Regions from separate parts of the Pseudoalteromonas sp. T1lg76 genome, predicted to be linked through region 2. Evidence: predicted binding sites of a transcription regulator. Region 2 holds the regulator's gene; each other region holds the start of a gene.
What was found. The regulator sigma-54, encoded in region 2, starts transcription at its own class of promoters, with help from an activator protein. The targets are predictions, from matches to a motif close to GTTGGCACGNNNNTNGNNT.
Positions count from the first base shown of each region.

Region 1: the regulator sigma-54 is predicted to act here: its motif matches at 1,246-1,264, upstream of glnA (glutamate--ammonia ligase).
Region 3: the regulator sigma-54 is predicted to act here: its motif matches at 1,614-1,632, upstream of C2M35_RS02410 (P-II family nitrogen regulator).
Region 4: the regulator sigma-54 is predicted to act here: its motif matches at 1,770-1,788, upstream of C2M35_RS14290 (nitric-oxide reductase large subunit).

Region 1 covers NZ_PQCE01000041.1:11,395-14,608, reverse strand. Annotated here, with positions in the region: gene typA (translational GTPase TypA) at 1-835, opposite strand, end outside; gene glnA (glutamate--ammonia ligase) at 1,322-2,728, shown strand; gene C2M35_RS14260 (DUF4124 domain-containing protein) at 2,891-3,214, shown strand, end outside.
Region 2 covers NZ_PQCE01000034.1:82,255-85,468, forward strand. Annotated here, with positions in the region: gene rapZ (RNase adapter RapZ) at 1-277, opposite strand, end outside; gene ptsN (PTS IIA-like nitrogen regulatory protein PtsN) at 397-843, opposite strand; gene hpf (ribosome hibernation promoting factor) at 845-1,132, opposite strand; gene C2M35_RS12830 (RNA polymerase factor sigma-54) at 1,158-2,648, opposite strand; gene lptB (LPS export ABC transporter ATP-binding protein) at 2,672-3,214, opposite strand, start outside.
Region 3 covers NZ_PQCE01000006.1:81,977-85,190, reverse strand. Annotated here, with positions in the region: gene C2M35_RS02420 (S10 family peptidase) at 1-336, opposite strand, end outside; gene C2M35_RS02415 (dTDP-4-dehydrorhamnose reductase family protein) at 397-1,281, opposite strand; gene C2M35_RS02410 (P-II family nitrogen regulator) at 1,680-2,018, shown strand; gene C2M35_RS02405 (ammonium transporter) at 2,030-3,214, shown strand, end outside.
Region 4 covers NZ_PQCE01000041.1:16,623-19,836, forward strand. Annotated here, with positions in the region: gene C2M35_RS14280 (NnrS family protein) at 1-1,156, opposite strand, end outside; gene C2M35_RS14285 (Rrf2 family transcriptional regulator) at 1,177-1,629, opposite strand; gene C2M35_RS14290 (nitric-oxide reductase large subunit) at 1,874-3,214, shown strand, end outside.

The DNA.
Region 1 (3,214 bases), on a different contig from region 2:
CTGTGATAGCTATGATATCGCCCGCAGCTGCTTCTTGCGCTTCGTGACGATCTAGACCCAAGTAAGTCAATACCTGGCCAACTTTACCGTTGCGTGTTTTACCGTCAGCACCGATAACAGTGACTTGCTGGTTCACTTTAACGGTACCGCGCTTGATACGACCAACACCGATTACGCCTACGTATGAGTTGTAATCAAGCTGAGAGATCTGCATCTGCAATGGACCTTCAGGATCGGCATCCGGCGCTTCAACTTCGTTAACGATCGCTTGGAACATAGGTTCCATGTTGTCTGAAGGCTCATCTAAATCTAATGTTGCCCAACCGTTGATAGCTGACGCGTAGATTACTTTGAAGTCTAGCTGTTCGTCAGTTGCACCCAGGTTATCGAATAGATCGAATACTTGGTCCATAACCCAATCAGGACGAGCACCTGGCTTGTCGATTTTGTTGATAACAACGATTGGCTTCAAACCCTGTGCGAATGCCTTTTGCGTAACGAAACGCGTTTGCGGCATAGGACCTTCTTGAGCATCTACAAGAAGAAGTACTGAATCAGCCATCGATAGAACGCGCTCTACTTCACCACCGAAATCGGCGTGTCCTGGAGTATCTACGATGTTGATGTGGTAATCGTTCCAGTTGATTGCCGTATTTTTAGCTAAGATGGTAATTCCACGCTCTTTTTCAATGTCGTTAGAATCCATCACTCGCTCTTCGTTACCACCGCGAGTTTGCAGTGTGCCCGATTGCTCAAGCAATTTATCAACCAGAGTCGTTTTACCATGGTCAACGTGCGCGATGATCGCGATATTTCTTAACTTTTCGATGCTCATATATCTACTTAAGAGGCAAGCCTCATTGTTCCTAGAGGATCCACGCTCGGCAAACAACTACCTGCGTTGGGTTTAAAAGGGCGCGTATTATCCCTTATAACGTCACTAGATGAAAGTTTATCCAACATTATTTTTCTGTGACTGTGACCTAATTGTCATAACGCACCGTTAGTGTGGATAAAAATCAACCACAGAAAAATCTTAGCAGGTATTTTTCAGCTAACCTATTGCACCTTGCACAAGGTAAGCGCTTTAATCTAAAGCAAGCCTTGAGCGAGCCGTAAACCATGGCTTAAAAAAGGGCAAAACAAATGCACCAAAGCAATGCAGGTGCGCACCAAAAGGGTGCATAATAGCTTTGTTGAAATAACACGTTTAATTAAAACCCTTTACAAACATACATTTAAATAGTTGGCACGATTTAAGCTTATGAGTGCACAATTGCAGTAACATGCAGCACACAAAATATTCCTAGTTGGAGGACACATGTCACATACGGTTTTAACTTTTATTAAAGAAAATGACGTTAAGTTCGTAGATTTACGCTTTACCGATACCAAGGGTAAAGAGCAGCACCTTTCTATCCCACATCACCAAGCAAACGAAGACTTCTTCGAAGAAGGTAAGATGTTCGATGGTTCTTCAATCGCTGGCTGGAAAGGCATTAATGAATCTGACATGGTACTTCTACCAGACGTAAACAGCGCCAAGCTTGACCCGTTTGCTGAAGAAACCACACTGATTGTACGTTGTGACGTAGTTGAGCCTTCAACACTACAAGGTTATGAGCGTGATCCTCGCTCTGTTGCTAAGCGCGCCGAAGAGTACATGCGCTCTACTGGTATCGCCGACACAGTTCTATTCGGTCCAGAGCCTGAGTTCTTCCTATTTGACGATGTTAAGTACAAAACCGATATGTCTGGTTCTATGTACAAGATCGATGCCGAAGAAGCGTCTTGGAACTCAGACCGCGACTATGAAGGCGGTAACACTGGCCACCGTCCTGGCGTAAAAGGCGGTTACTTCCCGGTTGCGCCTGTTGATTCATCACAGGATTGGCGTAGTGCAACCTGCTTGGTACTAGAAGAGCTAGGCCATGTAGTAGAAGCACACCACCACGAAGTAGCCACTGCCGGTCAAAACGAGATTGCCACTCGCTTTAATACCATGGTTACCAAAGCAGATGAAATCCAAGAGATGAAGTATGTTATCCACAACATGGCTCACCTTTATGGTAAAACGGCTACCTTTATGCCTAAGCCTCTAGTTGGCGACAACGGCTCAGGTATGCACTGTCACCAATCACTAGCTAAAGATGGCAAGAACCTTTTCGCTGGTGACAAGTACGGCGGTCTTTCAGAAGACGCGCTTTACTACATTGGTGGTATCATCAAGCACGCTAAAGCGATCAATGCCTTCACCAACCCGGCAACTAACTCTTACAAGCGTCTAGTTCCTGGCTTCGAAGCACCGGTAATGCTTGCTTACTCGGCACGTAACCGCTCTGCATCAATCCGTATTCCAGTGGTTCCTTCAGAGAAAGGTCGTCGTATCGAAGTACGCTTCCCTGACCCTGCGGCTAACCCATACCTAGCGTTTGCAGCTCAGCTTATGGCTGGTCTTGACGGCATTAAGAACAAGATCCACCCTGGCGATGCCATGGACAAGGATCTATATGACCTACCTGCGGAAGAAGCGGCTGAAATCCCAACTGTTGCTTCTTCACTAGACGAAGCCCTTGCTTGTCTTGATGCAGACCGTGAGTTCTTAACTCAAGGTGGCGTATTCACTAATGACCTAATCGACGCTTATATCGCGCTGAAGGCCAAAGAAGTTGAAAAGCTAAACATGACAACTCACCCAGTTGAGTTCGAAATGTACTACAGCGTATAAAACAGATAATGACAATTTAGTTATATCATGTGTGTTCTCAAAGCCTGCTCTGCGGGCTTTTTTTATGGAAAAAATACAACCTTTGGACTAAAGTTAATACCTAGCCAGTAACTTGGCTTATTTTGCTAACTATAAGAATAACAACCATAAATAGGATTTCACGTGAACACAAGGCTGTATATTTTAAGTATGGTCGTGCTGCTAACTATTTTTAGTACAGCATGGGCCGCACCGAGCAAAGACATCTACGTGTACAAGGATGAGAATGGCGTATTGGTATTTTCTGACACCCCGCGCAAGGGAGCAGAAAAAGTCACCCTTAACGCTCCGGTAATGAATATGCCCAGCATCGACACCAGTGTTCTCGATGAAGTCGATGATGAACTGGAGCAAGTCAAATTTAGCATAACTATCACCTCACCGACGCAAGAAGAAACCATTCGCGATAACACCGGCTCAGTGCATATCAGTGGGCAGGTGAAACCA
Region 2 (3,214 bases):
TCAGGGTCTGCTCGTCACTGTCGAGGTAAAACAGTGTCGGTTGTGAAAATTCTGGTAGGTAACCTAAGATATCGCTGAATTCTTGTTCTTCTTTGGGAAGGTTACGAACGTCTATGCTGACGGCAATTTTATCGTAATTGTCGGAAACGCTGCGCACCAGGGCGGGCAATAGGTTGACCGGGATATTATCGACACAATAGTAGCCGAGATCTTCAAGTACATGCAGGGCGACGGATTTACCGGAACCGGAGCGCCCACTGACAATAATCAAATCCATTTATCCACCCCTTGCCGAGCCATATGCTGGCATTAAAGTTAAACACTCGAACTTATCAATCGAACTTCTCAGTCGCACTTTTCAGTCGAATTTTTCAATCGAACTTCCCATGTGGTGCCCTAGGCAACCATTAACTGGTACAGTTCCTGGTCACTGGTGACCGATCTTAGCTGCTTACAGAATTGTTTATCTTTAAGTTTATCAGCAATTTTCGCCAAGGTCTTGAGATGTTGATCGCATTGATCGCCTGGTACAAGCAGCGCCACAAAAATATCAACGGGGCGATTGTCGATGGCGTCAAAATTGATGGCTTCACGGTTGGTGACGATAATGGCCAGGGTATTCTCTATGCCTTCAAGGCGACCGTGTGGAATGGCAACCCCTTTCCCTATGCCAGTGCTGCCAAGCTTTTCACGAGCCAGAAGGGAATCCAGTATAGCTTGCTCACTGAGGTGGGGGATATGTTGGTGTGCTACCTGAGAGAGGTATTCCAACATTCTTTTTTTGCTATTAAAAAGGACCGCAGCCTTGCTGCAGTCCTTGGAAAAAAGTAAATCTAAGCTCATTTTAATGACGAGACAATTTCTCTTTATGTTTGATTACCTGGCGGTCTAATTTGTCAATTAAGCCATCGATCGCCGCGTACATATCCTGATGCTCTGCGGTGGCAAACAGTTCGCCGCCGTTTACATGAAGTGTTGCTTCTGCTTTTTGTGTGAGTTTCTCGATATCAAGAATAACATGCACATTATTAATGTGGTCAAAGTGACGCTCTAATTTGGCAAATTTACTATTTACATAGTTGCGAAGAGAGTCTGTGATTTCTACATGACGACCGGTAAGATTTAATTGCATAAGCATTTTCCTTCTTGTCTAACGTCTATATCAAGCTTTTACGTTGATTTGACGGTGGTATGGCCAACGATTCACGATATTTTGCAATCGTTCGTCGAGCCACTTTGATTCCTTGCTCTGCTAGTATGTCGGTAATCTTGCTATCGCTTAACGGTTTTACAGGATTTTCCGCGGCTACTAGCTTTTTGATCAATGCTCTAATCGCTGTGGATGAGCATTCACCTCCATTCTCGGTATTCACATGGCTGGAGAAAAAGTACTTTAACTCAAAGATCCCACGTGGCGTGTGCATGTATTTTTGTGTGGTAACACGAGAGATTGTTGACTCGTGCATTTCCACCATTTCTGCAACGTCGTTAAGGACCATTGGCTTCATTGCTTCTTCGCCATGTTCAAAGAATGCCTGTTGTTGCTGAACAATGCAATTAGTTACTTTAAGTAAGGTGTCATTGCGTTGCTCCAGGCTCTTTATAAACCATTTTGCCTCTTGCAAGTGAGAGCGAATAAATTGGCTGTCACTTTGTGATTTGCAGTTGCGACCCAGGGATGCGTAGTGATCGTTGACACGTATCTTCGGCATGCTGTCGGGGTTTAATTCCACCTTCCAGCGACCCTTGACCTTCTTCACCGATACATCCGGGATCACATACTCCGACTCTTCGCGCACTATGGTCGCGGCGGGCTTGGGATTCAGGCTGTGTATCAGTGTCATCACCTCTTTCAACTGGGCTTCTTTAAGCTTAGTCTTTTTCATTAAGGTGCGGTAGTCACGGTTACCAAGCAAATCAATATAATTACAAACTACCTCTTTCGTCTCGTTAAGCCAAGGGGTTTGAGGCGAAAATTGCTTGAGCTGGATCAACAAGCACTCTTGTAGTGAGCGGGCGCCAATACCAATGGGATCAAACATTTGAACTCGCTTAAGAACGGCCTCTATTTCGTCGAGTTCAATCTCTTCTTCCAGCTCATCATGGTTGATGCTTTCGAGCAAGTCCTCGGTGCTAACGGTAAGTAAGCCGTTGTCGTCGATGGCTTCGATAATCGCGGTAGCAATGGCTTCATCTATGGCGCTAAACGGGGTGAGGCGTAATTGCCACATCAGGTAATCGTGCAAGGTTTCTGTGGTTTCGCCTTGGTAAATAGACTCGTCATCGGGCATGGGCCCAGATGCAACCGGGGCGGCACTGATGTACTCGTCCCAGGATACATCCATGGGCAGCTCATCGCTGATCGAGTCATTGTTAAGGGCGTCGCTGCTTTCAACTTCGTCCTGATTGCTTGTGCTGTTATTGCTTTGAATGTCGCTATCGCTGTCGGCCGCCGAATTTTTATCGCGTGGCAGGTCACTATCGCCGTAATGCTCTTCTTCGATTTCGAGCAAGGGGTTGGCATCAAGCGCTTCTTGAATTTCTTGTTGGAGATCCAAAGTACTGAGCTGCAACAGGCGGATAGCCTGCTGCAATTGTGGGGTCATTGTTAATTGCTGGCCTAGACGCAGCTGTAATGATTGCCTCATGTACTCTAACAATCCTTTTGTGATTAAAGTCTAAACTGCTCACCTAAATACACATCGCGTACTGTTTGATCTGCTAATACCTGTTGGGGAGTTCCTGATGCGATTAGCTCGCCATGGGAGACGATATAGGCAGTTTCACATACATCTAATGTTTCGCGCACATTGTGATCGGTAATAAGAACGCCAATACCACGGTTGCGGAGGTGTTCAATGATTTTCTTAATATCTAGCACCGAAATAGGGTCAACACCAGCAAAAGGTTCGTCGAGCAGAATAAATTTCGGGTTAGCGGCGAGGGCGCGGGCAATCTCCACACGACGGCGTTCGCCGCCGGACAGGGCCATGCCTAATGACTCACGAATATGCTGAATATTAAATTCGTCCAGCAGACCTTCGAGCTCGCTTTCACGGCCGCTTTTATCCAGGTCCTTACGGGTTTCCAAAATAGCCATCAGGTTCTGATAGACGGTTAATTTACGGAAAATAGAAGACTCTTGCGGCAAATAACCTATGCCTAAACGGGCGCGTGAATGCATGGGCAGCAGGGTGATATCCTGCTCATCGAT
Region 3 (3,214 bases), on a different contig from region 2:
GTGCATCCAGACCGAGGCAGAGCCCGGGCCGCCGTTAAATGAAATCAACAGCGGGCGCTTGGTATCGTTATCCACACCGACGCGCTTGTAGTAGGTATAGTGCAAGGTGGCGACTGCATCGCCGTTGTCATTCCATACCGGCTGAGTGCCGGTTTCGGCACTATAAGAAATGCGCTCGCCGTTAATGCGGGCCTTATGCTCGGTAATGACCTTGCTGTCGATATCGATTTGGCGACCATGAGCCGCGGCATTATGTTGGTCTACCTCGGCCAGCGCCGATGGGGCGATCACCACGGCCAAAGACAGGGCCACGGCTTTTAGATGGGTTGCAAACATGATTTACCTTTTGGTTTTTCTTTTCGCTCCATTAAAGGAGCTTGCATTGGAAACTACAAGTTATTGCGATAAGTGGGGCGTTAGCACCTCGGCGATGCGCTTAGCAAAATCGTTGTTTATTTCAATTCCATGTAAGGCAAGTCGCGTGTCTTTAAGGGCGCAATTCAAGGGGCGCGTGGCGGCATTGTTAGCGGCTGCTACGGGGGCTGGGCTCAAGGTGTTTGCGTCCAGGTCCAAAAGCGGCGCCATGGCTTTGGCCATATCCAGCTTGGTTAAGCGCTCCTGGGCACTGAGGTGATAGATCCCTTCTAGCTCAGAGCCCAAGGTGGTTATGGCGCCAGCCAAGGCATTGGCGATATCTGCGGTGTCGGTGGGAAAGCGCTGACATTCATTATCGAAGTGGGTGACGCCGTTTTGCAGTTGCTCGGCAATGACGGTTACCGCCGACTCACCGAGATAACCAACTTCACCGTAGAGCACGGGAATGCGAATAATGGCCGCGCTCGGGTAGTGCGCTTGCAATAAGGCTTCGCTGCGCGCCTTGGATTGGCCGTAAAGATTTAACGGGTTTACCTCGGCGTCCTCAGCATAGGGCGGGTTGCAGCCATCGAAGACATAATCGGTGCTAATAAAAATCAGCTTGCAATTGAACTGCTCACAGCACTTGGCAATATGCTCGGTGACCGCGCAGTTAAATTGGATGCTCTGCTCGGGGTCATTATCGAACTTGTCCGGATTGCGCTCGGCGGCGCTGTGAATAAAAAAGTCCGGTTGATGCGTTGCGAACAGGGTGCTGATGGCCTCTTTATCAAACAGATCTACTTTGACTATGGGTGCCTGTGCGCGGGAAAAACCCAAACCTGTTACCTGATGAGTGGGGGTTAGGTGCGTAAAAAGGGCACGGCCCAGCAGCCCGGTGGCACCGGAGACGATGATTTTAGCCATAACTTTGCTCTCTAACGGCAGGGGAAAGCGGCAGCCTAACTGTGGTGAAGGGTAAAGTCAAAGTGTCCATTATGGTCTAAAAATGCGTATGTTTACGTTGAAAGTTAACTAGTTAAGCTGACTCGCGGTTGGCGGCGCTCAAGCCTATGGTGTGTTGCTGCCGGCGTTTGAGGCAGGAAAAGCAGCCATGCTTATTCTCATTGCTTCATAGTAAACGGGCTGTGGCCTTGTGCCTTGCACAGCTTTGGCAAAAACCCCCTTTTAACGCACCAAGTTGGTGCGTTTTTTGTGCGCATCAAAAGTTATCTTTTTGTTAATTAAAGAGAAAATATTTTGGCACAAAGATTGATTTTATCTGATGGAAGAATAATAAACCGAATTGCCTACGAGGGGGCCATATGAAAATGATCAGTGCCATCATCAAGCCATTTAAGCTCGATGAAGTGCGAGAAGCGTTAGCAGAGCAGGGAATAGAGGGAATGACGGTAGTGGATGTTAAGGGCTTTGGCCGCCAGCGCGGGCATACCGAACTCTACCGAGGTGCCGAGTATAGGGTGGACTTTATTCCCAAAATTAAAATCGAGATTGCCACGCGTAGCGACAATGTGGAGCGAGTAGTAGAGCTGATCACCCGGGTTGCCAACAGCGGCAAAATAGGCGACGGCAAGATATTTGTTTTCGATCTTGAGCAAATCGTGCGCATCCGAACGGGTGAGCTTGATGAAGAAGCGATTTAGGGGGCGCAGTCATGGAAAACACCATAGTTGAATTACAATTCTCATTGAACACCTTTTACTTTTTGATCTCCGGCGTGCTGGTTATGTGGATGGCGGCGGGCTTTGCCATGCTGGAAGCCGGCTTGGTGCGTTCGAAGAACACCACAGAGATCCTGACCAAGAACGTCGCCCTTTATGCCATTGCCTGTACCATGTTTTTGCTGGTTGGTTACAACATCATGTATGTGGGTAACAGCGAGGGCGGTTTTGTGCCCAGCTTTGGCTCCTTGATTGGCACTCAGGCCAGTGACGCCGATCATGCGCTGGAGTCTGATTTCTTCTTCCAAGTGGTTTTTGTGGCTACGGCCATGTCCATTGTCTCCGGCGCCGTAGCCGAGCGCATGAAACTCTGGGCTTTTTTGATCTTTTGTGTGGTCATGACCGGCCTGCTATATCCCATTGAGGGCTACTGGACCTGGGGTGGCGGTTTTCTGTCGACCATGGGTTTTGTCGACTTTGCCGGTTCGGGCATAGTACATGGCGCCGGTGCCGCTGCAGCCTTGGCTGGGGTCTTGCTGCTGGGGGCGCGTCGTGGCAAATATGGCAAGCATGGTGAAATCTATCCGATTCCCGGTTCTAACCTGCCGCTTGCGACCTTGGGTACCTTTATCCTATGGATGGGCTGGTTTGGTTTTAACGGTGGCTCGCAACTGCTTATCAGTGATGCGGAAAATGCTACCGCGGTGGGCAAAATCATGCTTAACACCAATGCTGCTGCGGCGGCCGGTGCCATTGCTTCCCTACTGGTATGTAAAACCTACTGGGGCAAGGCAGATTTGACCATGGTGCTCAATGGTGCACTGGCGGGTTTGGTGGTGATCACCGCGGATCCGGCGTCGCCATCACCCTTGTTGGCGCTCTTGCTTGGTGCCATAGGTGGCATGGTGGTGGTCTTCAGTATTGTGGTTTTGGATAAGATGCATATCGACGATCCCGTGGGGGCTATTTCGGTGCACGGCGTGTGCGGAGCGCTTGGCCTGATGCTGGTGCCTCTGTCTAATAGTGAGGCCAGTTACACGACTCAGTTTATCGGTATCTTATGTATCTTTGGCTTTGTCTTTGTCGCATCCTCGCTGGTATGGGGAATTTTAAAAAGTACGGTGGGGATCCGCGTGAGTGAGGAAGAAGAGCTCAGTGGCATGGATCAACATGATTGC
Region 4 (3,214 bases), on a different contig from region 2:
TCAGGTAGGCAAGGGTCCACAAGAGTGCAGACACCAAGATCAGGCTTTGATACTGGTCACTCACCAGGGGCGCAAACACCCGGATCACAAAGGCGCTAAACAGGGCGATAAAGGCGCTATTGATCACCCAGCCTACCTTGATCATGCGTCCGGTATGACCGAGACACACCCGAGATATCATAGCCAATATCATTAATCCCATGCCGCCAACGGTAATGGCATGATAGGCCAAGGAAGGGTTGCTTAATACTTCCATTCTCATCAGCCCCAGCATCAACAGGCCAATACAAATGGCCCAGTAGCTGAGATGCAGCGGCCATACTAAGGCGGTCCCAAAGGTAACCCAGATGCGCCAGCGCCAGGCGCGCGCAAAGTTAATCAAGGCCGCAGCGATAAAGGCCATAGCTTGCAGTGCAATACCTTGTTCGCTGTTGACCAGGGTCAGCAAAGCGCACACCAATACCGAGATGATAGAGGCCTTATCCAGCCACAGGATATTGTCTACTTTTGGAGTTTGTGTGCCATTAGCGGTAAACATGGGGAATACCCGACCACCGATAATTACCATTACCAAGGCCACCATTAACACCATGGTATGGCTGAGGGTAATAAAGTTAAGCGCTACCCACTGAAGCTGGGATAAGTGCATTAACAGGTTAAGAGCCGCCATCATTAGTAACAGGGGCACAAAAAACAGGTTGCGCACTAGCTGAGCCTTGATAATGGGTAAGGCAAAACACAGTGCCGCGGCGGGTAGAAAGGCGATATCCACGGCAATCACTAGGGCACTGGGAACCCATGAACCGGGCAGGGCCATCAGTATTCGCGCACTTAACCAGAGTAACACCAGGGCTGCCAAGGGCTTGCCCTTAATGCTGGGCACTCCGGTCCAATTCTGCACCGCGGTCAATAAAAAGCCCGACATAATGGCCACGGCAAAGCCAAACAGCATTTCATGGGTATGCCAGAAATAGCCGCCGCCATAAGGTGAAAACGCTAGGTGACCCGTATAGGTAAGGCTCCAGGTGATTATGCTGAGCATGCCAAACAGGGCGCCAAGCCAAAATAGAGGTCGAAACGCTAAGCGCATAAAGGCCCAACCACGGGCCTTTTCATCGGGTTCTGCAATTTGTCCACTGGGTAGTAACACGGCCATGACATCCTCTCTTTGTTATCTCAAAATTTAGATGGTTCGCTTATCTGTAGTAACTGTTTGAGCTCTGAATCCGTGTTCGAATTCACCAAATCGGCCAGGGTGAAATTATCTAAATGGGCAAAAAAACACTCCATGGCCTGCGCCAAAATCCCCTTAAGCTGGCAGGCGGGAGAGATCACGCAGTGATTATCTGCACCAAAACACTCTACCAGGGTCGAGTCCTGCTCATGCAGGCGCACCAGTTCGCCTATATTGATTTGCGCCGGCTCGCGGCTTAGGCGAATACCGCCATTTTTACCTCGGGTGGCAGTGAGGTAATCCTTATTACTCAGCACCTGTACCACCTTCATCAGGTGGTTTTTGGAGATCTGATACTTATCGGCCACCGCCTGTATGGTGACCGTCTCGTCCTGATGCAAGGCTGCATAGATCAGGGTGCGCAGCGAATAATCGGTAAAGCGGGTGATATTCATTAACGAAAGACCTTAGCGTCAAAGCGCCTTTGATGATATTTAAACATGTATTTATTTTACATCTTTGGTTGTAATGTGTAAACTTCCTTAAGATTCATTTTGAATGCATGTTATTGAGGTTCCGTTGGAAGCTTATCTGAGTTGGCCCGTCGACCCTATACCCAGGGTTGCAGCTCTTTTATTCGCTAACCGAATTAACTTTGAAAACAAGACCTTATTCACTAGGGTTTAAGGAAGAAAGACGATGAGAGAATATAAAAAACTGTGGTGGACGCTGCTTGGGGTGCTCGCCGTTACTTTCGCCATTCTCGGCTATTTTGGTCGTGAGGTTTATCGTGTTGCGCCGCCTATTGCCGAGCAGTTTGTTAGTCAGGATGGTCAGGTTTACACCTCTAAGGATGCGATTTTAGATGGGCAGACGGCCTGGCAGTCGGTTGGGGGGATGCAACTCGGCTCAATTTGGGGGCATGGTGCCTATCAGGCGCCAGATTGGACCGCCGATTGGCTGCATCGTGAACTCGTCCAGTGGCTGGATATTGCTGCTCAAGAGGCGCATGGAGTAAGCTTTGATGACCTGTCTGAAGAGCTACAACAGCCTTTACTCTGGGCACTTAAAAAAGAGTACAGGACCAATACCTATGATCAAAATACGGGTACGGTCACTCTGTCTTCCCGTCGCCTGGCTGCCATTGAGCAAACGGCGGCTTATTACCATGCGCTGTTCGGTGGCGACCCGTTATTACAGCAAACCCGTAAACATTATGCGATGAAAGAAAACACTTTGCCCAGTGCAGAGCGTCGCGAAAAACTCACCGAGTTCTTCTTTTGGACGGCTTGGGCTGCGGCCACAGAGCGCCCCGATGGTTCGTCTACTTATACCAATAACTGGCCTCATGAGCCGCTGATCGATAATGAACCCACTGCGGAAAACCTGGTGTGGTCGATTGTTAGCGTTATCTTGCTGATCGCCGGTGTTGGTGCGCTCGTTTGGGCCTGGTCCTTCCTGCATAAAGATGAAGAAGCACCGACTCCGCCTAAGCAAGACCCCATAGCATCATTTTCCCTAACAGCATCGCAAAAAGCTTTGGGTAAGTATCTATTTCTGGTGGTGTCCTTATTTACTTTCCAGGTCTTACTGGGTGGCTTTACGGCGCACTACACGGTCGAAGGGCAGGGCTTTTATGGCATTGAAACATCACAATGGTTCCCATACAGCCTAGTGCGTACATGGCATATTCAAGCAGCACTGTTTTGGATAGCAACCGGGTTTTTGGCTGCCGGTCTTTTCCTCGCTCCCATTATCAATGGTGGGCGTGACCCCAAATACCAAAAGCTGGGGGTAGATATCTTATTCTGGGCCTTAGTGGTCGTTGTCGTTGGCTCATTTGTTGGTAACTACCTGGCTATCGCACAAATTATGCCTGCGCATTTAAACTTCTGGTTAGGGCATCAGGGTTATGAGTTTGTTGATCTGGGCCGCTTATGGCAGATAGGTAAATTTACCGGCATAGTCTTTTGGCTGGTACTGATGTTGCGAGCGATTCTTCCTGTGTTTAAGCAAGAAGGTGATAAAAACCTGTTGGCT